Regions from separate parts of the Shewanella sp. MF08487 genome, predicted to be linked through region 1. Evidence: predicted binding sites of a transcription regulator. Region 1 holds the regulator's gene; each other region holds the start of a gene.
The links. Region 1 encodes LexA, which represses DNA repair genes until DNA is damaged. Its sites were predicted from a motif close to TACTGTATNNNNATACAGTA; they were not measured.

Region 1 (10,428 bases):
GCCAATGGCACCTACAATAGGCCAGACACTTTGGGATGGAACGTAGTAAGACTGATGTTTCGTTGTCATTTTGCAGCTCCTTGCTCTATGGCAGACGCTAACTGCTTGTCGGTAATGTCGTAGAGAGTGTAAGAGAGGGTCAGAGTATGGATAGACTCAGGTAACTGAGGATCTACATAGAAAATGAGCGGCAGCTCAGCGCTAGTGTCCGCCGCTAAGGGTTGTTGATTAAAGCAAAAGCATTCTGTTTTATTAAAATAAGCGGCACCTTGGCCGGGCGAAACTGAAGGTATCGCTTGGCCAATAGTTGCTTTAGCGGACATATTGCGCGCCAAAAATGCAGTATGGATTAGCTCGCCAGGGTGAACTTCGAGCCGCTTGGTTTGTGGCGCAAATGTCCATGGCATGCCTGTTTGTACCTGAGAAATAAATTCCACAGTCACTATTCGGCTTGTATCTACTGTGATTGCTTGATAACTACTCGCGGTATTGGAGGGTTTTCCATTGATACCGAGTTGCTCGCACAACACATCGTAGAGCGGCACCAGCGCGAATCCAAAGCCAAACATGCCAATACAGCCGATAACTAACATGCTGATAAGTTTACGATTTGACTTGGGTTTATCTTGCTGGTGTTGGGTTGCCATTTCATTTCACCTCAGGTGGTGTCGTGAAGGAGTGGTAAGGCGCAGGGCTTGGCAATGTCCACTCTAAACCCTCGGAACCTTCCCAAGGTTTAGCGGGAGCTTTTTCGCCGCCACGGATGCACTTAATTACTAATACTAAGAAAATCAATTGCGATAAGCCGAAGGCGAACCCACCAATCGAGACGATTTGATTAACATCGGCAAATTGAATCGAGTAGTCAGGGATGCGCCTTGGCATTCCTGCCAGCCCAAGGAAATGCATCGGGAAAAACAGCACGTTGACGGATATCACCGAACACCAGAAATGCCATTGTCCCAGTCGTTCGTTGTACATGTGCCCCGTCCACTTAGGTAGCCAGTAATAGGCCGCTGCCATGATGGAGAAAATCGCCCCAGTCACGAGCACATAATGGAAATGCGCCACCACAAAATAGGTGTCGTGGTATTGGAAGTCGGCTGGCGTAATGGCGAGCATTAACCCCGAAAAACCGCCAATAGTGAAGAGTATGATAAAGGCGACAGCAAACAGCATGGGCGTTTCGAAACTGAGTGAGCCGCGCCACATAGTGGCAACCCAGTTAAACACTTTCACCCCAGTTGGCACTGCAATCAACATAGTGCAATACATGAAGAACAGCTCGGCAAACACTGGCATACCTGTGGTGAACATATGGTGCGCCCATACGAGAAACGACAGAATTGCAATACTAGCGGTAGCATAAACCATGGATGCATAGCCAAATAAGGGTTTACGACTGAAGGCTGGCACTATGGCAGAGATGATGCCAAAGGACGGCAAGATCATGATGTAAACTTCAGGGTGGCCGAAGAACCAGAAAATATGCTGGAACATCACAGGATCGCCGCCGCCAGCCGCATCGAAGAAACTCGTGCCGAAAAACTTATCGGTCAGCACCATAGTCACAGCGCCCGCGAGTACGGGCATAACCGCGATCAGTAGGAATGCCGTGATAAGCCAAGTCCACACAAACAACGGTAACTTCATCCATGTCATGCCTGGTGCGCGTAAATTCACTATGGTCACAATCACGTTGATCGCACCCATGATCGAACTTATCCCCATGATGTGAATAGAAAATACAAAGAGCGCCGTGCTATCTGGGCTATATGTGGTTGATAGTGGTGCGTAGAAGGTCCAACCAAAGTTAGGTCCGCCACCTTCCATAAATAGCGAACTGAGAAGGATAGTGAAGGCGAAGGGTAGTATCCAAAAACTCCAGTTATTCATCCGTGGCAGCGCCATATCGGGCGCACCAATCATCATAGGGATCAGCCAGTTAGCTAGCCCTGTAAAGGCCGGCATTACCGCGCCGAATACCATGATCAACCCGTGGATTGTGGTCATTTGGTTAAAGAAGTTGGGCTCGACCAATTGTAATCCAGGTTGAAAGAGTTCAGCGCGGATAACCATGGCCATAGCGCCACCGGTTAAGAACATAATGAAGCTGAACCATAAATACAAAGTACCTATGTCTTTATGGTTGGTGGTTAGCAGCCAGCGCATGATGCCCTTTGGCGCACCATGATGATGCTCATCATGGGCTGCGGTTTGATCTTGAGTCGTTGTGCTCATCATTATCCCCTACTGTCCATGACTTGCGATATCAGCAGGTTGCACTGTATCGCCGGTATTGTTGCCCCAAGCATTGCGTTCATAGGTAATGACTGCTGCAAGTTGCTGTGGGCTAAGCTGTTTGCCAAATGCCTGCATAGCCGTGCCTGTTTTACCGTGCATCACAATATCGATGTGATTGGCGACTGGTCCAATGGCGATAGCGCTACCCACTAGCGCGGGGAAGGCGGGTGGTATTCCTGCACCTGTCACTTGATGGCAGGCAGCACAGAAGGTCGCATAGACAGTTTCACCTTCGGCCATGAGGGCGTCATGGCTGAGTGTGGGGAGGCTTGCGGGATCGACTGCAGCTGAGACGTCTTTTGCAGGCGCGGGTGTCGGAGTTGTACTGCTTGGTACCGCGGCGGATGTTTGTGCAGAATTGCCGTTCATGTACTCGTTTACGTCTTTGGCTTGCACTGCATCGCCAGTATTATTACCCCAAGCATTACGCTCGTAGGTAGTCACTGCCGCGATTTCTTGTGCAGTCAATTGCTTACTAAACGCTTGCATGGCTGTACCCGTTTTACCGTTGAGCACGATTTCAAGGTGACCGCTGAGTGATCCCGTTGCAATCGGGCTACCTTTAAGGGGCGGAAATACGCCTTGCAACCCTTCGCCATTGGGCTGGTGGCAGGCTGCGCAGTGCCCGAGGTAAACTTGTTCACCTTGAGTCATCAACTCTTCTTTACTTAGGGTTTGTGATAAAGCGGCTTGAGCGGCTTCAGCTGCAGCACCTGCGGCTTGTTTCTGCTCCGTCACCCAAGCTTCAAACTCGGCTTCGGGTAAGGCTTGCACTACGATCGGCATAAAACCATGGTCTTTACCACAAAGTTCGGCGCATTGACCACGGTAAATACCGGGTTTGTCTATGCGAGTCCACGCCTCATTAATAAATCCTGGGTTGGCATCTTTCTTAATGGCAAAGGCGGGCACCCACCATGAATGGATGACATCTTCAGAGGTCATCAAAAAGCGGATTTTGCGATTTATCGGCAGAACGAGCGGTTTATCGACTTCCAATAGATAGTTTTCACCCTTAGTTTCGGTGCCTTCGATTTGTGCTCTGGGTGTTGTCAGTATGCTATAAAAATCAATATCTTGATCAAAGTAGCTGTAATGCCATTTCCATTGGGATCCCGTGACTTTTACGGTGAGATCGGCGTTGCTGGGATCTTCCATTGCGATTAAAGTTTTTGTCGCTGGAATCGCCATTAAGATCAAAATGATAAATGGCAGAATCGTCCAAGCGATTTCAACTTTAGTGCTTTCGTGAAAGTGGGACGCGACAGCGCCTTTGGATTTTCTGTGGTTGATCATGGCGTAAATCATCACGCCAAAGACCACTAGGCCTATTGCGCAGCAGATATACAAGATGGTCATGTGCAAGTGATAAACCTTGCCACTGATCTCGGTCACGCCAGGGGTCATGTTGAACCGCATGTCCGCGGCGGCCAACGGTGGTGCGAATAACACCACGAGTAAACAATACAACAATTGCTTCACAAGACTTCTCCTCTGCCAATTGCGAATAGCAACTACAAAGAAGAGCAACACAGTAAGTCTCAACTCTATGCAAACTCTTCAGTTCCCAAAAAAGCTTTTTTGACTTCAACGTGCGTTGGCGGCTGTTACTTTTAATCAAGTATTGTTACTGCTGGTAATTAGCCACGCTGGCACATACGACTGAAATAAATCTGTTCTCTATTTTTAGTGGCGCTTCGAGTCCGATAAATACTCGATTCATTGACCACGGAAGGTGATATATCATCACCGACTTAACCAACCATACTTGCTGTTTAAATATTGATCAAGATCACTTATTTATCTAATTATCTGAAAAATTGCCAAAAAAAAGCCTCACATTCATAGGTGAGGCGGCTTTCAAGGTAAAAAATTAAATGAATATTTAATGTACAGCGCTAAAAAAAGATTGCTGACCGAAGAGATTGCCTTGCTCAATGCGTACGTCGGCATGTAAGTGACTGTTTACGTCTTCAAGCACTATGCCCATAGCTCGGGCACTTTTAGCCACGATTTGTAGGCGACGATTATCCCGCGCATCTAATGATTGAGTCCAAGTAATGACTGCACTGGACGTACCACTTGTTAAGGCTTTTTCCATCGCCCACAGGGTTTCTACTTCATCTTTAGCATGTACCAGTAAGACTCTATCCATACGCACACCTGCGCTGGCGAGCATTTGCTTGTAGCCAATACTTGGTGGGTTGATGAGCACTAACCAACGGCCCTGTTGGCTTAACTGAGCGAGTTGCGCACTCAGATGAATTAATTCTTGGCGACCTTGAGTTTTAGTGGGCATACAGGCGATAGGTGTGTGATGCCAATCATAATCGGCTGCACGAACTTCATCATCACGCCACAATCCCGGATGGCGCGGGGCATTGCCAATTAGTTTGTTCATAGCCAATCTCCATTACGGATCACACCGACGGCGAGTCCTTCAATTGTTAAACTTTGAAAGCCTAAATCCACTTTAATTGGAGAGTAGTCTTCATTTTCGGCGTGTAGATAGACCACATTACCTTTTTTTTCGAAACGTTTAACTGTGACATCGTCGTCGACTCTAGCGACAACCACTTGACCATTCCTAGCTTGTTCTACTTTATGAACTGCCAGTAAATCTCCTTCGAGAATACCAATATTTTTCATACTGTCGCCTTTAACTCGTAGTAAAAAGTCGGCAGCGGGATGGAACATGTTTGGGTCGACTTGGTAATACTGTTCTACGTGTTCTTGGGCGAGAATCGGTTCACCTGCAGCCACTTGGCCTATAAGAGGTAAACCTGTTTCAGTTACATCCTCCACTTCAGCAGTGAGGCGAATACCTCGTGAGGTGCCGGGTATAATCTCGATACAGCCTTTTTTCGCCAACGCTTTTAGATGTTCTTCAGCTGCATTGGCACTCTTAAAACCTAAGCGGGTGGCAATTTCAGCCCGAGTAGGTGGCATGCCAGTGTCGGCAATATTTCGTTTGATTAGCTCTAAAATTTCAGCTTGGCGTGGCGTCAAAGGTCTCATGGTCTTTCCTGTTTTTCTATACAGTTACTGTTAGTATATACAGTATTGTTTGCAGCGCAAGTATTAACCACTTTTTAACCATATCGGAGAGAATTAGCGAATATTCCCTATAGTCTGGTATTCTATCGGGCTAGTGAACGTACTTAATTGCATAAGAATAATGCCTAAACATGACTCTCTTTGGTTAAAATCATTACGTTGGATCCAAAAACAATTGGTGCATACCATTGTGGTGCCTCAGGATCCCTTTGCCGATCTGAATCTGGATGCCTCCAGACCTCTTGCTTATGTGATGAAAACAGAATCACTTAGTGACATTGCTGCACTGAGTGAAATAACCGCTAAACTCGGGCTGCCTAGTCCCTATGAGCCGTTAGTCGCTAATGGCGTAGTTGCACCGCGAGTCGTTTGCCTTCAAGGGCGCAAGCCGTTGTTTGGTGAGCGTACCGGCAATGAACCTTTCCTCGAATGTTTTATGCGCTTATTAGCGGTGCATAAACAACATCCTGAGCTCGATATTCAACTGGTACCCGTCAGTTTGTATTGGGGGAGAACGCCAGGGAAAGAGGACGATACGATGAAGGCGGCCGTATTTGAGCGGGAAAACCCGACTTGGCTGCGCAAGTGCCTAATGATTCTGTTCTTAGGTCGACATAATTTTGTGCAGTTTTCCAATGCAGTATCTCTGCGTTATATGGCTGATGAGCATGGTACTGATATGGGTATTGCCCATAAGTTAGCGCGAGTGGCGCGAGTGCATTTCCGTCGCCAACGTAAAGTGATGACAGGGCCTGTGTTGCCTAATCGCCAAGCGTTATTTCATTCGCTGTTAAAATCTGAATCAATACGTAAAGCGATTCAAGAAGAAGCCGCTACCAAAAAGATTTCAGAAACCCAAGCGCGCGAGACGGCTATTGAGTATCTCGATGAAATTGCTGCTGATTATTCTGATAGCTTAGTTCGTATTGCCGAGCGTTTCTTAACTTGGTTGTGGAATAAGCTTTATAGCGGGATCAACATTAAAGGCGCCGAGCAAGTTCGTCAGTTACACCACGATGGTCACGAGATTGTCTATGTGCCTTGCCATCGCAGCCATATGGATTACCTGCTGTTATCGTATATTTTGTATTATCAAGGTATGGTTCCGCCGCACATTGCTGCTGGTATAAACCTTAATTTTTGGCCCGCTGGGCCTATGTTCCGTCGCGGTGGTGCTTTCTTTATTCGTCGTAGCTTTAATGGCAATAAGCTTTATACCGCAGTATTCCGTGAATATTTAGACCAGCTATTTGCGAAAGGTTATTCGGTAGAATACTTCTCTGAAGGCGGCCGCTCACGTACGGGTCGTCTGTTGGCACCCAAAACGGGCATGATCGCCATGACAATGAATAGCGTACTACGCGGTATTGAACGTCCGGTAACGCTAGTGCCTGTGTATTTAGGCTATGACCATGTGATGGAAGTGGCGACTTACCATAAAGAGTTAAGTGGTAAGAAAAAGAAAAAAGAATCAGTCTGGCAGGTATTTGGTGCGATTCGCAAACTCGGTAATTTCGGTCAAGGTTATGTGAATTTTGGCGAGCCGATTACTCTGCAAAACTTTTTGAATGAACGCGCACCCAACTGGCGTGCTGAGCTTGCTGATGATCCCGAGCAAAAACCAAGTTGGTTAACACCAGCGGTAAATGTTCTGGCTAATCGGGTTATGACCCATATCAATGATGCCGCGGCAGCGAGTTCAGTGACATTAACAAGCTTAGTGTTACTCGCCACAGATCAAAATGCCTTACAGCGCAGTCTGCTAGAGCGTCAGCTTGATTTGTATTTAACCTTACTTAAAAAAGTGCCTTACACTGCTTATACTTCGGTTGCCGAAGGAGATGGCAAGCTGTTAGTGCAGCAGGGCTTAGAGCTAAATAAGTTTGTTGTATCCGCCGACTCCCTAGGTGAAATCGTGTCGATCGAAGCAAGTCAGGCGGTCTCTATGACTTACTATCGTAATAATATCATTCACTTATTTATTGTACCGTCATTAATCGCTAGCTGTTTAACGCATAATGAGCAAATTCAGCGTCAGCAAGTCGCGTCAGTCGTTGCCGATTTTTATCCACTGCTGAAAGCCGAACTCTTCATGGGAATTAAAGACTTACCAGCCTATGTTGAGCAAGTGCTGGATTTCCTGATTGAACAAGGATTAGTGGTTGAGACTGATACCTTAGCTATCGTGCCTGAGCACACTAGCCAACTATTGTTGTTGGCCAGTTCAGTGAGTGAGACCCTGCAGCGCTACGCCATTATTTTCAACTTGTTAGCGAATAGACCTAAGATGGAACGCTCAGAGCTTGAATCTGAGAGTCATCTACTGGCTCAGCGTTTAGGGGCTTTGCATGGTATTACCGCACCTGAGTTTTACGATAAAAAACTTTATGGCACATTGAGCGTTAAGTTAAAAGCATTGGGTTATCTGGCGGATAGCGAAGATAAGTCCAATATCAATCGCATTCGAGATCAAGCCAATAATTTATTACGTCCGTCAGTGAGACAAACCATAGTGGCGAGTGTCACCGCGGAGCACATTGTTTAATGGCAAATCATATGAATGCGGCTAAGCATAAGCCCACAGGTAAGTCCTTGCTCGGCGGCGCCATGATTATTGCCGGCACGACAGTAGGTGCAGGGATGTTTTCTCTGCCCGTGGTCGGTGCAGGTATGTGGTTTGGCTATTCGATTTTAATGTTATTGGGCATTTGGTTTTGCATGTTGATGTCGGGCTTATTGTTGCTCGAAACCAATTTACATTTCGAACCTGGTGCTAGCTTCGACACCTTAAGCAAGCAAACTCTTGGGCAGTTTTGGCGGATAGTGAACGGCGTTTCTATCGCGTTCGTGTTGTATATTTTGACCTATGCTTATATCAGCGGCGGTGGTTCGATTGTGAATCACAGCTTGCAGGGCATGGGAATTGAGTTACCGCAAAGTGTGGCAGGGCTAGTGTTCGCCATAGTATTGGCGAGCATAGTGTTGATCAGCACTAAAGCCGTGGATCGGATTACCACGATTATGCTCGGCGGTATGATCATTACCTTCTTCCTCGCTATCGGCAATTTACTGATCGAAATTGATGTGACTAAGTTGCTCGAACCTGATGGTAATAACCGCTTTTCACCTTATCTGTGGGCGGCGCTACCCTTTGGTCTTGCCAGCTTTGGATACCACGGTAACGTTCCCAGCTTAGTGAAGTATTACGGCAAAGATTCCTCCACCATTATCAAGGCGATTTTCGTTGGTACTTTTATCGCGCTGGTGATTTATGTCTGTTGGTTAGTGGCGACTATGGGCAATATTCCCCGCAGCCAGTTTATCGACATTATTGCTCAAGGTGGCAATATGGGTGTGTTGGTGGGCGCTTTGTCTGAGGTGATGGCGAGTAGCTGGTTAAACAGTATGTTGTCGCTGTTTGCTAACTTGGCGGTAGCTTCATCTTTCTTAGGGGTGACCTTAGGTCTGTTTGATTATCTCGCCGATTTATTTGGTTTTGACGATTCGCGCTCGGGCCGGATGAAAACCGCATTAGTGACATTTGTACCCCCAACGATTTTAGGTTTACTCTTCCCTGATGGTTTTTTAGTGGCGATTGGCTTTGCGGCATTAGCGGCAACTGTGTGGGCGGTAATCGTCCCAGCACTGATGGCCTATAAATCGCGGCAGTTATTCCCCGAGAGTACAGGTTTTAGAGTGATAGGCGGTACACCGCTGATTATTCTTGTGGTGTTATTTGGCATAGTCACAGGGGCTTGTCATCTGTTAGCGATGGCACATTTACTGCCGCAATATTCCTGATGTGGGACGATTTCTGTTATTGCTGACACCCAAGGCGCTACCTTTGCGGTGATCAAGCTTAATCAAATGTGACGGCCATATTTAGGACTATCATTAAGATGAAAAACGGCGACGCTAAATCGCCGTTTTTATTTGTCTAACTATTTGTTTAATTAGCGTTATCAATCATGATTGTTTCAGGGCATGAGCCTCTGCCTGCCTTGTTGGCTTTGGCGAGTAGGCTAGGCAAGGAGTCTGAGGCTTTAATGACCTCGGGCAAATTAATGCGGATTTCACTCAGTAATCCCTTGCCACATTCTAGGCTCATTTTAGTGTGAGCACCTTGACCGAAGCTGTTATCAAAACTTTGGTTTAACTCACTTTTACTGACACTCTTACCTATGTTGTCATGAATAAATTTTTGTACCCATGCCGAGGCATTGACCGCTTGGGTCAGCTGGGTTGCCAATAAAAAGTACTCGTTAGGGTCTTGGCTACGGCAAGTGCCGTGTTTCCACCATTCGTGGCGTTCTAAACAGGTGCCATATTGGGCGCTTGGCATGACTTCTTCTAAATTTTTGCGCACCGATGGATTCAGTTCAAACTCCGGATAAGTACAGAAATCATTCGGTTGCAGTTTGACTGTGCTGCAATAGCCATATCGCGTGCCGCATTGTTGTTTATTCGGCCACAGTCCGTGCAGGCTGAAGTGTTGCCATTGGCTCGATTCTGGTGTTTGGCTGAGGGCGCGGCATTCGGCTTTACGGCGGCCATAGAGTTCACAGAAGGTGCTTTGCCAGCTTAATGCGAGCACGTTAGCATCGAATTCGCCACCAATTTTGCATTGATCCTCCTGCTTTTTCTCTACAGTTCCCCGTTCTTTAAAGCTATCTCTGTTTTTCGCTTTGATATCTGATGCTGTGGTGGTTTGCGCGGGTTCTACTGCCGTTGCAGGTGTCGATACATTACTGCCTGCAACGTTGAACAGATACTGACCACAAGCGCCACTGATCCAGCGCATGGGAGACTTCACTGCGTTGGTACGCACTCGCAGCCAATCAGGTTTGGCGCTGTTGCCGAGGATTTCGAGTACAGGGTAGCGCTCACCAATATTGCTCTGCCATTGGTCTGGATTTGTCTGCTTATTTTTCGATTGAAATAGCTCACAGCGTTTGTCGGCAACGAATTCACCGGTAGCGGGTGCGGCAAAGGCGGGTGCTGTAATGATTAGCGCAGCGCATAAACCGAATGCAGCAAGTAACGCGCGTGATGGGGTTTTAAGGGAAA
Region 2 (10,428 bases), on a different contig from region 1:
GCCGCCTCCAATTTAGTCGACATTCCGCCTGTGCCTAAACCAGACACAGATCCGCCGGCCAGCATCCGCAGGCTATCGTCAATTGTCACTACCTGCGAAATCAATTTAGCATTGGGATTAGTGCGTGGATCAGCATCGAATAAGCCCTTCTGATCCGTCAATAAAATCAATAAATCAGCATCACACAGCAGCGCCGCACGGGCCGATAAATTATCGTTATCGCCCACTTTGATTTCGTTAGTAGCCACCGCATCGTTTTCATTGATGATCGGCACAATATTATTAGCTAACAGCGCATTAAGTGTATCGCGGGCATTAAGGTAACGTTCTCTATCCTGCAAATCGGCACGGGTCAGCAGCAATTGGCCCACATGCAGCCCATAAATACTAAAGAGTTGTGACCACGCGAGGATCAACTGGCTTTGCCCGACAGCGGCTAATAATTGTTTATTCGCCATAGTGTCGGGCAGTGTCGGGTATTGGAGATGTTCGCGCCCAGCGGCAATGGCCCCTGAGGTACATAAAACGACTTCGACCCCAGACTTCATCAGTGCGGCCATTTGACGAGCAAGCTCAACCATGTGGGCTTTATCTAGCTGTTTACTGCCAGAGGTCAGCACACTCGTCCCTAATTTCACTACCACGCGGCGATACGCAATATCACTTAAGTTCATTATTCATTAGTAAAAAATAACCGAACAGCCCTTATACCTAATCCGCTGGGTAATTGGTAGCAAGGAGTGGTTAACTAGAGATAAATTTTGGAGTTTGTTAGAAATCGTACATTAAAAAGGGTCATCTGTTAGATGACCCTCAAAAAATATTGTCTATTGTAGACAATATGCATACTCGTTTGCGCTAATCAGTATGGCTCATAGTGCGTACAAGCATGACCGACGGCGCTGCACTATATACACCATTAACCGTAAATAAATTTAGCCAAAAACAGTGCAGCAATCACTAATATGCCGACATTGAGATCGCTAAAACGACCAGTCATTAACTTAATCGCCGCATAGGAAATCATCCCGAAGGCAATGCCCGTTGCGATAGAAAAAGTCAGCGGCATTAAAATACACACCACAACGACAGGGGCGGCTTCGGTTAAATCTTCCCATTCCACATGCATAAGCCCTGACATCATCAAAATAGCCACATAAAGCAGCGTACCCGCAGTAGCGTAAGCAGGGATCATGCCAGCTAAGGGTGATATAAATAACGCGGCAATAAACAGTAATCCCACCACCACAGCAGTTAAACCAGTACGACCACCCACACTGACGCCCGCGGTACTTTCTACATAGCTTGTTGTCGTCGATGTCCCCAAGGCTGCGCCTGCAATAGTTGCCAAACTATCGGCGGTTAAAGCACGATTTAAACGTGGTAAGCGGCCCTTATCGTCAAGAAAACCACCGCGCTGCGCAACGGCAACTAAGGTACCAGAGGTATCAAATAGATCGACAAATAAGAAAGCGAATACGACCGATAACATACTGACTTCAAATACTTGAGATAAGTCCATCTTCATAAATGTTGGCATGATCGACGGCGGCATAGATACAATGCCGTTATACTGCACATCGCCAAATATCAGCCCAAGGCCAGTGATAATCAGGATGCTTAACATCACCGCCGATTTCATCCCACGTTGCACTAACGCAATAATCAGGAAAAAACCTAACACCGCCATCACTGCCGGAAAGGCAGTAATATCGCCTAAAGTCACTAATGTTGCAGGGTTTGCCACCACAATACCTGCACTCTTAAGACCAATCAGCGCGAGGAACAAACCAATACCGGCGGCAATACCAATACGCAGCGACATAGGAATACTATTGACTATCCACTCTCGAATACGTACTAAAGACAAAATGAGAAAGCAAATTCCCGACAGAAATACCGCGCCGAGGGCTGTTTCCCAGCTGTAACCCATCTCACCCACAACTGTATAAGTAAAAAAGGCGTTAAGCCCCATACCAGGTGCAAGCGCGATAGGATAATTCGCCATCAAGCCCATCACTAAACAGCCAACGGCAGCGGCTAAACAAGTGGCAACAAACACAGCCCCATGGTCCATCCCCGCATCGGCTAACATCATGGGATTAACAAAAATAATGTAAGCCATGGTCATAAATGTGGTCAAACCTGCGATAGCTTCCTGCTTGAGGCTCGTTTGATTTTGTTTAAGTTTGAACAATTTTTCTAACATGAAACTGGATGCCTTTTTATTTTAAGTAGGTAGGGTCACTACATATCACCATTTTTAACATGGCTATATTTGTTGCAAGTATAGGGAGTTTAGGCTGGTCAGGCCAGAAAATTGGCAAGGGTATAACAAAGGCAAAATATCTAGCGACTCATTATAAATGCCAGTAACAATTTTAGTGGCATGAGCACTGGATGTAAGACTGAATGGAATGATTCTGACTATTTCTAACTTGCTGCGAGAACAAACTTTTTAAAGGCCCAAAAGCTCAATCTACTTTAATAAAAAGTCATTAATTTAAAAAATAAGCAAAAAAAAAGCCTGCTCAATGAGCAGGCAAAGACATATTTCAAGCGTCCCTTTCGGGGAAGTACATTACCGCGCTAACGGGAAAAACCTGGTATATTCATGCAAAAACACAAACATACTACTTGAGTCTAAACACGCCAAAAAGGCGATACAAGGTTGATGGATGATGGAAACTCAAACTTTAAGGAGGGTTAGGCCTTAAAGCTCATGGCGAATAAACCGCCACGCAAAACATCAGTATTAAACCAAGTGTTCTGCCAATAAATATGTTTGCTGCCTGTATAAGACATAGTCAATACTCCTAAATTAGTTGTGATTAAGTACTCTAGTAAAGCTTGGCTCGGTTCCATGGAACTAGAGATTCTCATATCCGTTGAGACGACTTGTCACTCGGGTCCTTGGAGAAATTTATCCATCCTGGATAGACTAGAGGGAATAGGCTAGTGCCTAATCCACGAAAATCATTATATGGTTTTGTAGTTTTATTACAACCTTTATTTGTATTTTTTTTAATTAAGGCCTTTGCGTGTAATTAAATTACACAATTATAGTGAGGTTAATGTCGATCTGCTTCACAGAAAAACAGAAATAACCCTGTAACCATCTAATAAGTAAGATATTACAGAATTATTTCTATTTGTTACTACTACTCGTTAGCGATTGATCAGATATTGATACAAGCCCACCAGCAGACTCGCGGTAGGTTTGCCGTAGAGCGGATCACCTTCGGTCGCACTGCCTGCGATATCTAAGTGTGTGTAAGCCAAGGGAATAGGGGCATTTACCCCATGATCAAATAGTCCAGAGGCTTTCAGTAAAAATGCCGCAGGATATTGATGTCCACGGGCTGTAATCGATGATGGCGCATTATTTGACGATAATATTTCAGCAGCGCCTGATACATCGCGGATCTTAGCGAAGTCTTCAGGGCGTAATGTAGACACTTCAAAGGGTTCGCCCCATTGAGTCGCCTGCTGTTGTAAAGTGACAGCGCATTGCTGCGCACTCGCCACTGAGTTTTCCACCGCCGCGGGATAACTGCCATAACAACGTACGACATGACCTGTGAGTGTTGCGACCGAAAACATCTCAGGCTTCACCGCCGACACGGCTTTGATGCGTAAATGGCTCAGTAAATCCGCCAGCACTAAGCGCCCTTCGGCGTCCGTATTACCAATCCGCACTCGCACACCCGCATGACTGGTGATGATTTCATCGGTCACGAAGGCTTCGCTTCCTATGCTGTTACGCACTAAACCTAACTCGGCAATCACACGAATGCCCTTAGGCTTGAGCATTGACAGGGTTTTGAATAGCCCCGCCACAGCAGAAGCGCCGCCTTTATCACGGCTCATGCCCGCCATAGAACCGCCGACTTTCAGATCAGCGCCGCCGGTATCGTAGATCACGCCCTTACCCGCGAACAGGAAAGTACGAGTCACTTCACCCTCTGGCAGATATTCTAATTTCACCACCCGAGGTTGATGACGACCGACGGCAAAAGAGGAGCGCGCCACGGCACTGAGCAGCGGATAGTCACGCTCTAAAATATCTCTGTCTTCTACCACTGCGGTTTTGATCACGCTGCCCGCTAAGGATTGCAGACAATAGTCAGCAAAGGCTTTAGCCGACATGCGCTCAGGTTCAGTACCACATAAATCCCGCGCTAATACACGGCCCGCTTCTAACGCATTGAGCAAATTGCTGTTATGGGTTGACGAAGATAATAACCCTATGGCCTCAAATGAAGGCGTTAGGCCCGTCGCTTCACGCAGCTCTAAGGCTTGCCACAGTTCTTGACCGCAGGCTAATGCTGCAACTTCAGAGGCAAAACCAAAACGCAGCTCCTTCGATGGCACCACATATAATAACGGACGTTTGGCGCCCGCCTCTTTTGCGATAGCAATCGCCGCCCTAGCGGCATCGGCATACACACGCACGTCCACATACTCGTCGTTCACTTGGGTGACAGGCGCGATGATCAAGCGACCTCCAGCAAGCCCTGGCGCAAACAGTAATGTCGGGCTCTTACCTACGCGCTTATCCACGTGGGCACCGTGCTGAGCCAATAAACTGATCTCATCAAAACCTATAGCATCCAGATCTGGCGTCACCACCACAACAGCATCCCAGCCTTCACCATCAAAAATGGCATTTTCTGCTTTTACATCAACGAAGTTAACTTGAAACATAACCCATCCTTTTTCATTATTGTGCCTGCATTATTCCCGCTCTATCGCTTAATTACCAATCTAAAAGTGGTATCGAGACCCTCTGAAAAATCCCAACTGGAAACTTTGGCTGCCAGCGTAACAAAAGCCTGTGATGCTGAGATTATTTGGCTGCGCAGAATGTGGTAGAATGGCCGCAAATTTGCCCTATACCCACAAGACCTTATGAGGGACACTCAAGTGACAGCTTTAAGTCAGTTATACCCACAGCCTTTATGGCAATGGTTTGAACAAATTTGCGCGATTCCCCATCCATCTAAGCATGAGCAAGCCTTAAGCCAGCACATTCAAGCGTGGGCAAAAAGCAAGCAACTTGCCGTCGTTGAAGATGCCGTTGGCAACTTGATCATCCGCAAACCGGCTACGCCTGGAATGGAAGATCGTAAAATCGTGGTCATTCAAGCCCATATCGATATGGTGCCACAAAAAAATGCCGATAAAGTGCATGATTTTACTAAAGATCCTATCGAAGCTTATGTCGATGGCGATTGGGTTAAAGCCAAGGGTACAACCTTAGGTTCAGATAACGGTATTGGCATGGCATCGGCGCTGGCCATTTTAGGCTCTGATGATATCAAGCACGGCCCATTAGAAGTGCTGCTGACGATAGATGAAGAAGCGGGCATGACAGGCGCTTTTGGTTTACAAGCGGGCATGTTAGACGCTGACATTCTGATCAATACCGACTCAGAGCAAGAAGGTGAAATTTACATGGGCTGCGCCGGCGGTGTCGATGCTCAAATCACACTGCCAATGGTGTGGCAAGCGTCTGAGCAAAGTTACTCTGCCTTTAGCCTGCATTTATCTGGCTTAAAAGGCGGTCACTCTGGAGTGAATATTCACTTAGGTCGCGGCAACGCCAACAAGTTATTGGCGAGTTTCCTATTTGAAAATGCAGATGATTTAGCGTTAGAGCTGACACAATTTAGCGGCGGTTCATTGCGTAATGCGATTCCACGGGAAGCCAACATCAGCTTTATGTTGCCAGAAGAAAACGTCAGTGCATTAAACGAAAAAGTCGCTGAGTTTGAAGCGCTTATCCGCACCGAACTCGCCATTGCCGATCCTGATATACGTTTAGTGTTAAACACTATCCCAACGCCAAAACGTGTGATGAGCGAAAACAGCCAAAATACCCTGATCGATTTGCTGCATGTGTGCCCGAACGGCGTGATCCGCATGAGTGATGAAGTAGAAGGTGTGACTGAAACCTCACTCAACGTAGGCGTGATCAGCACTGATGATGAAGAAGTCACTATCCTGTGCCTTATCCGCTCACTGATCGATTCTGGCCGTACTCAAGTCGAAGGCATGTTAACTGCGCTGACCAACTTAGCCGGAGCCGATATCGATTTAAGCGGCGCTTACCCAGGTTGGAAACCAGATAACAGCTCGCCTGTGATGGCTATAGTACGCGAAACCTATCAAGACATTTACCAAAAAGAGCCAGTGATCATGGTGATCCATGCGGGTCTTGAGTGTGGTTTATTCAAGAAACCTTACCCTGAGATGGATATGGTCTCGATTGGCCCCACGATCCGTTATCCACACGGACCAGATGAGATGGTGAATATCACCACAGTCGGCCAGTACTGGACCTTGTTACTAGCGGTACTCGAGCGCATTCCCGTTAAGGCTTAAGCCTTAACGAAGTTTACTTACTTCGTTCGCTTTTAATATAAAGCCGCATCAGCTTAATGACGATGCGGCTTATTTTTAGCACTAGTCTGAAAACTTGGTCACGTTGCTAAGCGTTATTAAAACGCTAAATTGAGTTGCGTTTGGGCTGGGATAAGCGTGGGAATAATGTGGATAGAATCTGCCAACCCAACCGAAATCCCCAGTAGCCGAATGCCGCGCCCCTCCTGCCTTACCATCGCTTGCGCAAGTAGCTCATAAAACATCTCAATTGAGACTTGGTCACTGCGATGTTCAATAGTGGTCTGCTTAAAATCGTTAAATTTGAGCTTTACCACTTGTTTGCATATTTGTCTGTTTTTAGCGCCGCGATCCAAGCGCTGCAGCAACTCTTGAATTAATCCAGGTATAATTTGTTGGCATTGATCTAAATGATAGATATCTTTTGCCAGTGTGGTTTCTACACCGACTGATTTACGCTCTCTGTCAGCAGAAATACCCCGCTCATCTATGCCGTAAGAACGCTCAATCAATACACTGCCAAATTTGCCAAATCGCGCCACAAGCTCAGTTTTAGAATAGGCTTGTACATCACTGCAGGTATGGAGCCCTAACAAGGCTAACTTTTCAGCGGTAACTTTACCTACACCGGGAATTTTTCGTAAGGATAAGGTTTTAACGAACTCAGGCACAGTATCTGGCGTGATCACATATTGACCATTGGGTTTATTCAGATCCGATGCGATCTTAGCGAGAAACTTAATTGGCGCTATACCTGCCGATGCCGTTAACCCCGTTTCCATTAAAATATCACGGCGAATAGCTTGGGCTATTAAGGTAGCAGAACCTTTATATTGTTGGCACTCACTCACGTCTAAATAGGCTTCATCGAGAGACAGCGGCTCAATCAATGACGTATAGCGGGAAAATATTTCACGGATCTGCAACGACACTTGTTTGTAAACCTGCATACGACCAGGCACCAGAATAAGATCGGGGCACAACTTAAAAGCATAAGCCGTGGCCATCGCTGAACGTACGCCAAATTTACGCGCCTCGTAACTACAAGTGCTAATAACGCCGCGGCGATCACTACTGCCGCCCACGGCTAAAGGTTTGCCAAGATACTCAGGAAAGTCACGCATTTCCACCGCAGCAAAATAGCAGTCCATATCGATGTGAATAATTTTTCGCACGTTGAATGCCTCCAGCGCCAAAATACTGTATATAAAAACAGTTATCAAGCATTGTGACATATTTGCCACGACTTTTATGCTGGATAAAGACACCTGAGAGATATTTTGATCTATTAAGCTTGAGATAGCGGGGTAGGAATAGGTACTTGAGGAAAGTAAACTAAAGCGTTAACTGTCTAGTATTTATTCGCGAAGGGCAACAGGGAAGACACAAGGTATGTAGAAGCAGGCTTGTCGTACAAAAGAGAGTATAGATTATGTAGATTAACCCCAGCACCAAGGCTTATCGGCACTGGGGTTATAGATTACATCTTAGTTTGTAAATAATTTGGCAACCCGATGCGGTCAATCAGTCCGAGTTGTTTCTCAAGCCAGTACATATGATCAGATTCAGTATCGTCGAGCAACACTTCGAGAATTTCGCGGGTCTGGTAATCTTGTTTTTGCTCACACAGTGCAATGACTTGGCGTAAATCATCTGCGACCTTGTACTCGTAGGCGAGATCGTTACGCATCATTTCAGTTACATCTTTACCTATGTTTAATGCCTCACGGGCGGCAACATCAGGCGTACCTTCGAGAAATAAAATGCGCTGCACTAACTTAGCAGCATGGGCTTTTTCATCGTCTGACTCATGGGCAATACGTTCATAGAGCTCATTGAATCCCCAATCTTCATACATGTGGGCATGGACAAAATATTGATCCATGGCCGAGAGTTCTCCCGTTAGGAGTCGATTTAACGCATCGATAACGTCTTTATCGCCTTTCATATTCCGCTCCTATTGGTCGCTAATTTGCGATTGTAGATAATTTTGAATACCCGTTAAGGTAATAAGCTCTTGCTGCGATTCAAGCCAATCTAAATGCTCTTCTTCGTCTTCGAGAATGTCTTCCAGCAGATCGCGGCTCACATAGTCCTGCTCTGCTTCACACAAGCTAATCGCATCACGCAGTATAATGAGTTGCTCTTGTACCATGGCCGCATCGCAGCCGAGCATTTCTTCGCTATGCTCACCAATACGCAGCTTTTCAAGTTGCTGCAAATTAGGTAATCCTTCTAAAAATAATACCCGCTCGATAAGCTTATCGGCATGCTTCATGTCTTGAATGGATTTTTTATATTCAACGTGATTAAGCTTCTCAAAGCCCCAATGTTTAAACATGCGGGCATGGAGAAAATATTGATTGATGGCAGTCAACTCACAGGTAAGCACCCGATTCAGTTGTCCAACCACTTTAGGATGACCTTTCATAAGTTACTATCCTTGGTAAACGAGAAAAGATTGATCTATATCAAACGACTAGCCTAGTACAATTTAGCCTATAACTCAAATTATCTTTATATTTCACTCACTTAATGATAAAAACCGTTCTCATTCACACTTAGATTCACAGGCCATCTTACTCATATCATAAGGATAAATCTCAAACGGTTAGGCCATGTAGATAAATCTGAGGCAAAAAAATAGCCTCCACAATGGGAGGCTATTATTTAACCTGAACTAGAGATAAGTTTTACGTCTCTGCAGGTCATTTAGTTAAGACAATTAAATAATACGGTCTTTTGTTAACTTCTCACGGCGCGCTTCTTCAGCGGCCATACGACGCTTACGTTTGTCACAAGGGTCATCACAATCACACGCTTTCTCAATCCCTAGAACACCTAAACCGCCACAACTTCCTTCAACGGCCTTGCGCTTTATGAGATAACCTATCGACATGAACAAAAAGAATAATAACAAAATCACAAATGCCGCGATAAAAGAGGTCATGGTTTACTCCAAAAACTAGATAAGGAAAGGCTTGAAGGCGTCGCTGTAATAGACCTTAAATCCGTCGCCTTGCTTTTCAATTAGCATTATCGCCAAGTGTTGCTGCTTGGCAAGCTCCAATGATGCTTCGGTCCCTAAAACCATCATGGCCGTAGCAAAACCGTCAGCTGTCATACAATTTTGATGCAATATTGTCACGGATGCGAGTTTATGATTAATCGGCATGCCCGTACGCGGATCAATTATATGGGTAAAACGCTGGCCGTCTTCCTCATAATAATTACGATAATCGCCTGATGTCGCCATTGCCATGGTACCCGGCGCGATAATTTGTTGTATCGCTTCAGTACCATCGTCGGTCGGTTGCTCTATTGCAACGCGCCAAGCACTGCCATCGGACTTAGTGCCTTTGATACTCAGCTCCCCACCAATTTCAACTAAATATCCAGCAGCGTTGTATTTATCAAGAATGGAAGCCACTTTATCAACCCCAAACCCTTTGGCAATAGATGATAGGTCTACGTATAAATGGGCGTTGTGCTTAGTTAGACGGTTACCTTCAATGGAAAGTTCACTAATACCTGTTTTGGCTTTCGCCGCATCGATATCGGCCTGACTCGGGACCTTTGTTGGACGCTTATCTGGCCCAAATCCCCACAGGTTAACTAAAGGACCTAAGGTAATATCAAGTGCCTTATCCGTCACTTGATATAAACGTACTCCCTCTTGTACCACTTTGATGGTATCCGGTGAGACTTCAACACTTTGTTCCAATGGCAATTGGTTGAAACGAGATAATTCTGAATTAGGTCGGTATGTCGACATTTGGTCATTGACGAGCTCAAGGGCTAAATCAATTTCCTCTTGCAGTAACTGCGCTGTGGGCATCTGCTCATTCGGAACGACTTTAATATGATACGTGGTACCCATAGTGCTGCCAGACAACGAAATCATTTCGTTCTGTTTGGCACAAGCTGAAACAAAAAAGGCCAGCCCTAGAAGGACCAGCCAATTTACTGAATGCTTTAATACTGAGCTATTGATTTTTAAGGTCTGAAACATAATGACCTACC
Region 3 (10,428 bases), on a different contig from region 1:
GTGACGTCAGAGCAGCGACGTTTAGAATGTGAAATCAAAGCGATACATGCACAAAGCAACCAGTCAGCGGGTGCGAGAAACATTGCCACTATTGCTTCTGAACGGGGTTTTGCACTAAGTCGTTATCGGGCAACTAGGCTAATGAAAAAGCTAGGATTAGTCAGTTGCCAACAACCGAAACATCACTACAAGAATACTGGGAAGGAGCATGTCACTATCCCCAATATACTCGAACGACAATTTGCAGTGGTTGAACCAAACACCGTCTGGTGTGGCGATGTCACTTACATTTGGGCGGGTAATCGCTGGTGCTATTTAGCGGTTGTACTGGACTTATTTTCCAGAAAAGCGGTGGGTTGGGCAATGTCATTTTCACCAGATACTGAGTTAACGGTGAAAGCACTGGAAATGGCATTTGAATCACGGAGTAAGCCTAAAAACCTGATATTTCACTCAGACCAAGGCAGTCATTACACTAGCCTTAAATACCGTCAACGGCTGTGGAAATATCAAATAACTCAGAGCATGAGTCGCCGAGGTAACTGCTGGGATAATGCGCCAATGGAGCGATTTTTCAGGAGTTTAAAAACGGAATGGGTGCCAACGCAAGGCTATAAGAGTTTTATTGAAGCTAAACAAGATGTGACTAATTATATTATTGGCTATTACAGCCAAGTCAGGCCACATCATTATAATGCAGGATTAAGCCCAAATGAATCAGAGCGAAGGTTTTGGGAAGATTCTAAAGCCGTGGCCAAATTTAGTTGACCACTTCACCACGACCTATTTTTAGACCCTTTACTCTAACTCATTTATGTCCAAAAGTGAGTTTAAAAAAGATCAAACTTTATTATCAGAAAATGACATACGTCCTCAGATAAATTATCAAACAATTGCGTTATTACCGTTCATGACAACAATAATTTTTTCTCAAACTTTATTTTGGTCGTACATCAGCTGGAAAATGTAAATGAAACTGAAGCTGGAATTATTAGGCAAATAATAGGGGATGAAAATAAGCCTTTATCGAAGAAACAAGAATACATTTATAAAAAGGAAATAGAACCAACCCTTGCTGAAAAATGTGGAATAAAAGGTTGTGAGCAGTTTGTACCAGCTGGCACTGATTATTGTGGCTCTTGTGAGATCGAATACGGCGGATAGCTTTAAATATACAAATAAGGATAGGCCGCCCGCAGCCGTGTCCTTACCCCAGGGCGAGCGCATGAGTGTTCAATAATTGACCTTAACAATAAAGGTACACTCAATTGCACTCATCAATGTCTGTTTTCAGCTTAACATTCATATAAACCATGAGTGTTTATCGAACATTTTTTGTGTGATAAACGTTCATGCGGTAGCCCTGGTCCTTACCCTGAGTGTTGAACAAGCCCGATTGATACCTTTGTATAGTAAATAGCGGCGCGAGAGTTCACGGATATGTGGGGTCAGTGTAAACTTTAATTGATACCCATATATTTACTAATTCCACTATCCATTTTTAGACCCTTTGCACTAACGCAATGTCCATATAAAAGTTACGGTCAAGCCTCTGTCTTCGTCCAAATAGGGAAGCGTAAACCTTCTGATTTTTTGTCCGGTATGATAAACCCCAAGCTGTACCGCGCGCGCGTAATAGCAACATACAGCTTATTCTGTGCCATCTCGTCTTTAACAGGAAAAGGAGTCGCACCATCTAAGATAAAATGCATCTGCTTGTCAACGGGTAGAATCAGCACGCGATCAAACCCCAATCCTTTGCTACTGCCAAAGTTGTAGCAGCGAGCTTGATCAGGAAGCATTTTTGTCCCGGACGTTACGTTCCAGCGAAGGACCATAGGGTCATACGCGTCTATGTAATCTGAAATATCCGAATGTTTTACGATGAAAATTCCAAGATGATGGGTGAACTCTAGTGGGACAGTATCAACGGCTGACACAGTCGTTTCATATGCGCCCATATGTACATCATCGGCGGCCATACATATTGCTTTAACGCTTCGCCAATTGAGCATGAGGGCTTCCTCTTTAAAACCCATGGATTTGAACGCTGCAATCTTTTCAGCAGCCGTTTGAGGCGTTTTTTGGCCAAACGTTGTATCGTACACCGTTTGTCTGAAGTCCCCCACGCAGGTCATCGGTGACTTCATTGCCTTATTTAGAATCTTGAGTATTTCGTAATCCCATCCAACGAGGTCTTGTACTTCATCGAAGTAAACTCGGCTATAAATATCGCTGAGACGAACCGCTGCAGAATTCTTCGTGGCCTTCGCGATCCGAGTCGCCAGCTTTGCCAAGAAGCCAGTATGGGCCTTCGACTTGCATGGAGTCAGGTAATGTTTCGGGTTATAGCTCTTGTCTTCCAATTGCTCTTTACGCCCAGGCAACATGTAAGTTGTACCCGACTGCAGATGAGGATTTCGTTCGTTGAAGAATATTCCCTCGATCCGTTGTGTGAACAATACTTGCTGAAATGGTCTAACCATATCTTCTAGATAAAATGAAAACAGACCTTTCACAACGAATTGCGAACTGTGCTTGCCATAAGTCTCTAAGAAGCGCCGCCGAAGTTCCTGCTGATTACTGGTGGTGTATGTCACTACAAGTACTTTGCCGCCACGTTCGATCTCCATAATCGACTCTGTGATTATTTTTTGGGTCTTGCCTGACCCTGCTCCAGCAATGCACAGTATGTTAATCAAAGTTTAGTACCTCACCAAGAAAGGCGGGATATTTGAATGATTCGGTGGTCTCAAACAACTTGATGGCAGAGTCTACCTTTTTCTTGCCCTTACCATCTCCGTCAGCACTCTTGAACCAGTCAACAATAAAGGCGAGCTTGTCTTCAAATGTCGGCTCCACAGCTAGTAGATTGTACGTTTGAGTCGAGAGAACGATTTTCGCAAACGATAGCAGCTCTTTTTCCGAAGTCGCATTTGCTGAAATCATGGCCGGTTCCAGTGAAAAATCATTATTGTCCGTAGAAGATATTAGCTTGATGTTCGGGTGCGCCGCGTAAATCTTTCGTGCTTCAGCGACGTTGTTAGCGTAATCGCCATCATTGTCCCGCAAAACATTCACTGAAGTACCGATATCTTTGCCTATCTCTATGAATGTTTTAAAGCCTACACCGCGAACAACTATGATATCTATTCCATCACACTCAGGTAAGCGACCTTCGTTGTTAGCCATATAAATTTTCTTGAGAACCAATTCATCAGATGGCCCTTCTACCAACACCACTTTTTTTGACAGTGCTACTCGCAGAGTATCGTAGCCAGGTAGCCGTTTCAGCGTCTTCACCACTCCTTTATCTAGGAGGTGCAGGCGCTTATACGAATCATGGAGCAAGCAGATCTTATCAATGCTCAACTTATTCAGCACATACGAACTGTGGGTCGTTATGAACAATTGCTTACCGTTTCGCTGATCTTCGATATCTTGTATAAGTCTGCTCAGTTCAACGTGGGATAAGTGATTTTCTGGCTCCTCCATCATCACTAGGTCAATATCTTTCGATTTGTTGTGGAGGGCCAATTTGATCTGAACTTTGCTCTGTTCACCTTTTCCAATCATGTGAAATGGAACCGCATCCACCTCAAGCTGCAAACCATTCTGGAGGGCGCCCGCTGGTATCGTATTGGCTGCAATGGTCAGTTTCTTGTTCGTAATCTTGTTATCTGAATCCAACTCTTTGTTGACTGTCTTAACCTCGTCAGTATCGTTGAACGTTTGAAGAGTCTCGCGATAATTAAGGCTTAGGCGAAAGCCTTCATCTTTCTTTAGTGCAGTACTCAGAACATTTGAAATGTACTGATTTTTCCCAAAGGTGGGATGGATACGAGTAGGGTCGATGTAGAGCGCACGGAATTTCTTGGTCATTGGCTTAATGACGTTCCAAGCAAAATCCATCCATTCGACTTTGTAAAACTCCACTGGGATACTGGTTATCGGAGCCCCTGCGTCTAGATAGTCTTGGTAAGCATCAGTGAAATCTGGGTCAAAGCTGGCTTTGACCTGAACCCCTTGCGCATCATTGAGCAGGCTGTTGTTAGTGCCTCGATAATCAGGCACGTCTTTCATATACGCCTCGATCACCAGAACTGGTAAATCTGCAGGAGATTTCGAGGATGCAAGGAAAGCTGCTACAGCATCGTTGTTAAATAGATCTGGGGAAAACTCATTGTTAAATGGTCTGCCTCGATACTGGAAGTTGAGCACGATTTCTAATGCTTCAAGAATAGTGCTTTTACCAGCGTTGTTATCACCAACGAAGGTATTAACATCCTCATTGAAGTCAAAAGTTTGATTTTGGAATTTTTTGAAATTGTGCAAACAAAGCGATTTTACTAGCATTTTCAAGTCCCTTTGAGGTGGCAGCAAAGCCAATTGTGACAAAACGCTACCGTGCGACACATATAGTGTCAGTATAGAAGGAAAGTATCATATATATCAGACAGTTGAAATAGGTACTAAAAGCTGATTGCGTCATTTTATTATGGCGGTCTTACTCATTATTTTGCTAGTCTAATTATCTTAAAAGCAGATCTTCTTTATATATTTAGCCCTAGAATTCGTGAGCTTGATTCTGCCCCAAAGTTTGCTAGCACTTGTTTAGTGAATCGAAAACTGACGAACGAGTTGCCCTAAAAAAATCTCATCTATTTGCCTAATGTTTGGCTCTACCGTAAAGCGACTAACAATGCATGGGTATAAAGTCGTATTTAAATTTAGATGCTTTTGAGTGTTTTTAAACTCATTAGTTTGCGCGTTTTTCCAGCCTAAAATTAATAAAATATTTAAAATCATGTGGATATGCTTTCCCCAAGTTAGTTAATAGGCTTGAAAAACGCGCATGCGCGTTTTTCAAGATGGTGTATTTGATGAAAAGCTGATAAGTTCTTTGCATACAGATAGTTAACTGTGCGCGTTTTTACTGGTCTAATGGGATAAACAGCACAAGGCATAAATACTAAGACGTTATGTTTTCAAGGAGTCACCGTGCCAACCACATGGATAGAAATCGCTGATACAGCGATAAAAATAGGTCTCGGCGCGGCAATAAGCGGTGTTTCTGCTTTCTTGATAAACCGCCAGACTCACAACAAAAGTCTCGAAAAAGAAAATTATTCGCGCAATAAAGAAACGCTCGAGAGCGTGACCCTGAGCATCGAAGAACTAACACATGCCTTATTAAAATATTGGTCATACATTTTGGAATGGGCCAAAAACAATGAGAAAGGCGTGCAAGCCTCAAAAGAAAAGACAAATTCCATAATCGAGTTAAGAGGCGATGTCTTCAATCTCTTCAAAGGGCTAACAAATAGCGAAGGAAGACTTTTACTAATCGGCTGTGTAGAGCAGCAAAAGAAGCTTCGAGAATATGGCACGCTAATTAGTGAATTTTATCGCTATGCATCTAGAAACAACGAGGAAATGCAAAGCTCAGAGTTAGAAGCTTGGCGTACCAAAATCTTGGAGGCCAGAGAGCAGTTGTACTCATCGCTCAACAAATCTTACCGAGCAGTGAAAACATAACAACTGGTTCAAACCGTTCGCTTCGCTCTCTGGGACGGGCTAAAGCCCGCCCCTGAACCAAACGTTAGGTGCCAAGTGGTTTTATCAAAATTATCTATACAATCTAAGGATGAGAGTAATGCAATATTCGTATAATCAAGTGAGTAAAATAAAAGAAGATTTGGAGCTACTTATTGATAACCTCAAAAATAACCCTAAGTATTCACAAATTTTGAGTCAGGATGATATTGCACAGTTTGAAGCTCACGTACCTCAGTATGATGTAGCTTTAAATACAATAGGTATTGGAGGAATATGTAGGGACTCTGAAATTAATGGTGGTTTTAAAGTTACTGAAGAATTTATTATGAAAATAAACAGTAACATCAAATAATTCAAGCACTTAACAAGAACTTCAAACGGAAAAAGTACAGTTGGCTGTTTCACTCCGTTCACATTATAGCCAACTATATTTTTCCGCTAAAGTAGGCGTTAATCCACAGAAATTTTAATCCGAAACCCACGAATTAGATTTAGGAATCTAGCTCGTTTTTGTCCAGAAGTAAGCCACAAGGAGTATGAAAGTTATTCCTCTCCAACACGAACATCCTTCGAAATATCTTATTTTTTCTCGGTCTGACTGCCCGCCACACGGTTGGCAGCTAGAGCTTGGGATAATATCTCCCGTTCACGCTCTGATTGAGATAGATCTAATTTCACCTGATTCAGTTGTTTTTCGACGCTAATAAGCTCAGCTTGGAGGCTTCCGAGTTGGTTTGCTTGCTGACGATAACTATTGAGATCTGTATTAAGTCTTTGCGTATCACGCTCAAATGCCAACTTTTCTGCATTAACCTCGGCTAGTTTTGCTCGAGAGTCTGCTAATTCATTGCGCACCGATACTAAGGTTGCCGTTAAATTTTCCGCAGTCTTACCTAGCTTGGCTTCTGTAGCCTTTAATTCTGTTCGGTCCTGCGTCAATCGCTCAAGGTTCGCTGTGGTGTATGAGATCTGGTCTTGCTGCTTTGATAGTGTGGCCTGCAGAGTTGCAATGGTGGCCTTCGCTTGCTCTAACTCTCGCTGTTCTAGTTCACGCTTCGCAACATCGATGCTGAGTAATTTAATTTGCTCTCGAGATGCCCTTAATTCGGTCTCTGCTTGTGCAACGCGCCCATTCGCTGCGTCTACTAATGCTTCTGCTTTTAATACTTCGGCTTTTGCGTGATTTCTTGCGTCATCAATGGCCTTTTCGCTGGTGGCCTTTAACTCTCGCAGTTGTTGCTCTATCAGGCTTACAGCAGATTGGGCCTTTTCGACCTTGGCTGCGGTGCTGGTTTCAATCTCCGCAACTTGAGCCGCCGTAGTATTCAAGACGCTTTCTAACTTATCTTCACTGTCACTTAACAGCGATAGCGTTTCATCAAGGTTTCGCGTCAACTGGGCAACTTGCTCGGTCAGCGATTCGTTACGACGGTCAATCATGAGCAACAGTTCTTGAGACAGCAACTTAGCTACGGCAAGGCTTCCAACCTCTTCCGCGATAGCATTTTTTCTATGCTCAAGATTATTTTTGTACTCAATCAAGAACCCTTGGATCGACGATGTTCTGCCCTGCAGATGAACGCTCAAGTTACGTGTCGTTGGCTCGACACCGTTTTTAAGCATTTCATTCGCGAGCTTAGTCACTTCCTCAAGAGTTGCCTTCGGTTTCACTGCCAATTGTTCCATTTGCTTGCCTCAAACATCTTCAAAGTTAATGACTTACATCGATAAATCCCAGTGTAGCCAGTTATTCAACACTCTGCAATGGAAACGATGTTTTTACGGAAACATCGTTTCCCGTTTCCCGTGGTGATTTGCGTCATTCATGTCTTGTATGGTGCTGATATAGAAGGGTAAATCCTGAAATTTGCCAGAATCGGCCGCCGTAATAGAATGTTCCTACATCAACTGAATGGGACAGAAAAAATGACCGAACTAGCAACTACGCCAACTGCACCGTGCAACCATGCAGAGGTCGCTATGTACCACTACTATCTGACCAATGCCGTGTTGACGACGAGCCCCAACGAGCAAGTCATTGGTGATGTGTTGGGGATGGGGGAAGATGACTTTGTGATGGAGCTGTTTGCGCTGTCTGAAGCGTTTTGGCTAAAAGGTGAAGATCTCTATGCCGAGGGTAAAGCGTTCTCAGGGCTTGCGGTATTCGACGTTGTGGCTGAGCTGGCTGAGTTCTTCTGGGGGTATGTAGAGCATACTGGAGAAATGCCTGACCTTGATGCGTTCAAGCTGGATATTGACCGAGTGTTTGAGACTTACACGCGATAAATCACCTGTCTAATACTCTTCAAAACAGTGAGACCTACAACCCCGATGGTAGTAGGCCCAACTTCCAAGCAGTAGTTTCTAACCCTGTAATGGAGTGCTTATCTTTTTAATATTTGTTCCCTCCATGTATTCTTTACGCAAAAAATCATCTTCGGGATTTTCGATGTTTCAATAATTAGCTATACTGTATTAATGTACAGTATTTGTGATTTGTCCTATGAACGTCATAATTGGCTTAGCATCGGCAGGAATACATGGGTTTGAGAGTCCAGCCGCTGGATACCAAGAGAAGGCGCTAAGCCTCAATAATCTTATTGTCTCACACCCATCAGCAACGGTATTTGCAGAGGTTACCGACGACGCTATGACGGGTCTTGGGCTATTTACCGGAGATCTACTTGTCGTTGATAAGTCATTGACTGCGACGCGGGGAGATGTCGTTTTGGCGCTGGTGCACGGCGAAACCGTTTGTCGGCAGCTAGACGATGACCATGACCATCATCAACTTCATGCCAATACCAATGCTCATTATTCCGAAATATCAGTCACAGACGGGATAGAGATTCAGGGCGTGGCCATTTGTGCAGTGCGCTTTCATCGACGCAAGCGCGATCCTCTAGTGTTGAAAAGCCTCGATGACCTTCTGGTTGAATCGACGTTTGTGGGCCGTGCAAGAGGGGAGTCTATGACGGGGGTGGGCATCCACTCCGGTGACATCCTGATAGTGTCACGTCAACTAACTCCAAGTTCCGGCGATGTCATCATAGCCATGTATAACGAGGAATTTGTTTGTAAAGTCTTAGATCTATCCAATAGCAGGTTGTTATCGGCTAATGACGATTTTGAGCCGGTATCAATTAGGCTTGATGACCGCTTCTGGTGCGAAGGGGTTGTGCCAGCATCCATTAGATTATTGAAACAACCGAGTTTATTGGTATGAGCAGCATAATAGCGTTATGCGATGGGAATAAGTTTTACAGCTCATGCGAACAGATTTTTAACCCGCAGTATCGTGGTAAGCCTCTAATTGTGGTCTCGAACAATGACGGCATGACAGTGACGTTAAGCCCTGAAGCGGCTGCGTTGGGGCTTAAAAAATTCACGCCTTACTTTCAAGTTGCTGAGTTCTGTAGGGCGAATGGCGTGGTTGTTTGCTCGAGCAATTACGCCTTGTATTCAGAAATCAGCTCTCAGTTTATGAAAGTCGCATCGAGAGAGTGTTTTTCGTATTTTCCCTATTCGATAGACGAGATTTTTGCTGAATTTGGGAATGATGACACACCACAGAACCTCTCAATATTAGGCCGCAAGCTAAGGCATGATGTGTGGCGCGAGGTCCGATTGCCTATTGGTGTCGGGCTAGGGGATACCTTAACGCTGGCGAAAGCCGCAAATCATGCAGCGAAGCGCTTAGGCTATCGCGGTGTTTGCGTGATTAAAGCGCACAATCGCGAAGCCATCTTAGGGGCGATGTTGACTACCGATGTGTGGGGAGTGGGTAAACGAATTGGTCAGCGGCTAAGTTCGATGGGGATTCATACTGCGCTGCAGTTGGCCCAAATGAAGACTAAGACCGCGAGGAAAATGTTTGGCGTTAACATCGAAAGAACAATTTTCGAATTGAATGGGACAAAGGCGTTTAACTGGGACGATATGCCCGTTAATAAGCGACAGATATTCTCCACACGCTCAGTTGGCCAGCGAATAACGACGATAGAGGGGTTAAAAGAGGCGTTGTCATTCCATGCGTGTGAAGCGGCTCGAAAGCTAAGGGGTCAAAAATCGGTAGCACGTTGCTTGGTATTTTTTGCTCAAACATCCGCGTATGACAAGCATGGTGTTAGTGGTTTCAGTCGGACAATTCATTTACCAGCTCCCACCAGTGACAGCATGATTATCAGTCAGCAAATTACCTCTGCGGTTGAGTCATTTTATGCCGCAGTGCCGTACTATCGCGTTGGGGTAGGGCTATTAGATATAGAACCAGGCTTGCAGCTCGATATGTTCAACGACAACCTGGGAAAACCAGCGTTGATGTCAGTCATGGACAGATTAAACGAGCAAATGGGCAAAGGTGCCGTGTTCGTCGCTGCCAATGGCATTGAGAAAAAATGGCAGATGCGGCGAGCGTTCTTGAGTCCATCTTATCTAACAAATTGGAATGAAATTCCAACCATTCACTGTTAGCAACGTAGTAAAATTTGCCTCATTTAAAGCTTGTGTGATGATTACTCTCAACGAATTTAGGAGAGCATCATGCGGTTAAAATCAGATTTAGAGTTGCAAATTGAGTCTTTGGCCAAAGATTATCGAAAAAAAGATAAACGGCTATCCTGGGAGACTTGTAAGAAGAGAGCGAAAGAAGCACTCCGTAGATTTAACCGGGTGAAGCCATGCGGGGAATAGACCTATTTGCTGGAGCTGGGGGGAATACAACCGGCGGAAAGATGGCTGGACTACGCATGTTGTGGGCGGCTAATCACAACCCGTTAGTAGTTAAATATCATGAGCTAAATCATCCAGAGGTCGCACATAAGTGTCAAGATCTGCATCAAGCAGACTGGTCGTTAGTACCAGAACACG

Region 2: dinB (DNA polymerase IV) is a predicted target of LexA. The motif match lies at 7,604-7,623, and genes of this name have one in related genera.
Region 3: ACRN9H_RS18150 (S24 family peptidase) is a predicted target of LexA. The motif match lies at 8,028-8,047, and genes of this name have one in related genera.

Annotation. Positions count from the first base shown of each region.
Region 1 covers NZ_JBOZPB010000021.1:18,029-28,456, reverse strand. The annotation lists gene ACRN9H_RS14300 (cytochrome c oxidase subunit 3) at 1-69, opposite strand, end outside; gene ACRN9H_RS14295 (cytochrome c oxidase assembly protein) at 66-647, opposite strand; gene ctaD (cytochrome c oxidase subunit I) at 649-2,241, opposite strand; gene coxB (cytochrome c oxidase subunit II) at 2,251-3,786, opposite strand; gene ACRN9H_RS14280 (cell division inhibitor SulA) at 4,190-4,705, opposite strand; gene lexA (transcriptional repressor LexA) at 4,702-5,322, opposite strand; gene plsB (glycerol-3-phosphate 1-O-acyltransferase PlsB) at 5,483-7,906, shown strand; gene mtr (tryptophan permease) at 7,906-9,162, shown strand; partial or broken gene ACRN9H_RS14260 (VOC family protein) at 9,152-9,234, shown strand; gene ACRN9H_RS14255 (ribonuclease T2 family protein) at 9,311-10,428, opposite strand, start outside.
Region 2 covers NZ_JBOZPB010000019.1:7,974-18,401, forward strand. The annotation lists gene proB (glutamate 5-kinase) at 1-674, opposite strand, end outside; gene ACRN9H_RS13395 (NCS2 family permease) at 920-2,209, opposite strand; gene ACRN9H_RS13400 (leucyl aminopeptidase family protein) at 3,169-4,707, opposite strand; gene ACRN9H_RS13405 (aminoacyl-histidine dipeptidase) at 4,927-6,387, shown strand; gene dinB (DNA polymerase IV) at 6,504-7,580, opposite strand; gene bfr (bacterioferritin) at 7,886-8,353, opposite strand; gene bfr (bacterioferritin) at 8,363-8,836, opposite strand; gene nqrM ((Na+)-NQR maturation NqrM) at 9,131-9,355, opposite strand; gene ACRN9H_RS13430 (FAD:protein FMN transferase) at 9,371-10,417, opposite strand.
Region 3 covers NZ_JBOZPB010000034.1:293-10,720, reverse strand. The annotation lists one part of gene ACRN9H_RS18185 (IS3 family transposase) at 1-768, shown strand, start outside; gene ACRN9H_RS18180 (UvrD-helicase domain-containing protein) at 1,545-2,702, opposite strand; gene ACRN9H_RS18175 (ATP-dependent nuclease) at 2,695-4,356, opposite strand; gene ACRN9H_RS18170 (hypothetical protein) at 5,002-5,538, shown strand; gene ACRN9H_RS18165 (hypothetical protein) at 5,657-5,911, shown strand; gene ACRN9H_RS18160 (hypothetical protein) at 6,139-7,245, opposite strand; gene ACRN9H_RS18155 (hypothetical protein) at 7,486-7,845, shown strand; gene ACRN9H_RS18150 (S24 family peptidase) at 8,063-8,785, shown strand; gene ACRN9H_RS18145 (Y-family DNA polymerase) at 8,782-10,032, shown strand; gene ACRN9H_RS18140 (DNA cytosine methyltransferase) at 10,239-10,428, shown strand, end outside.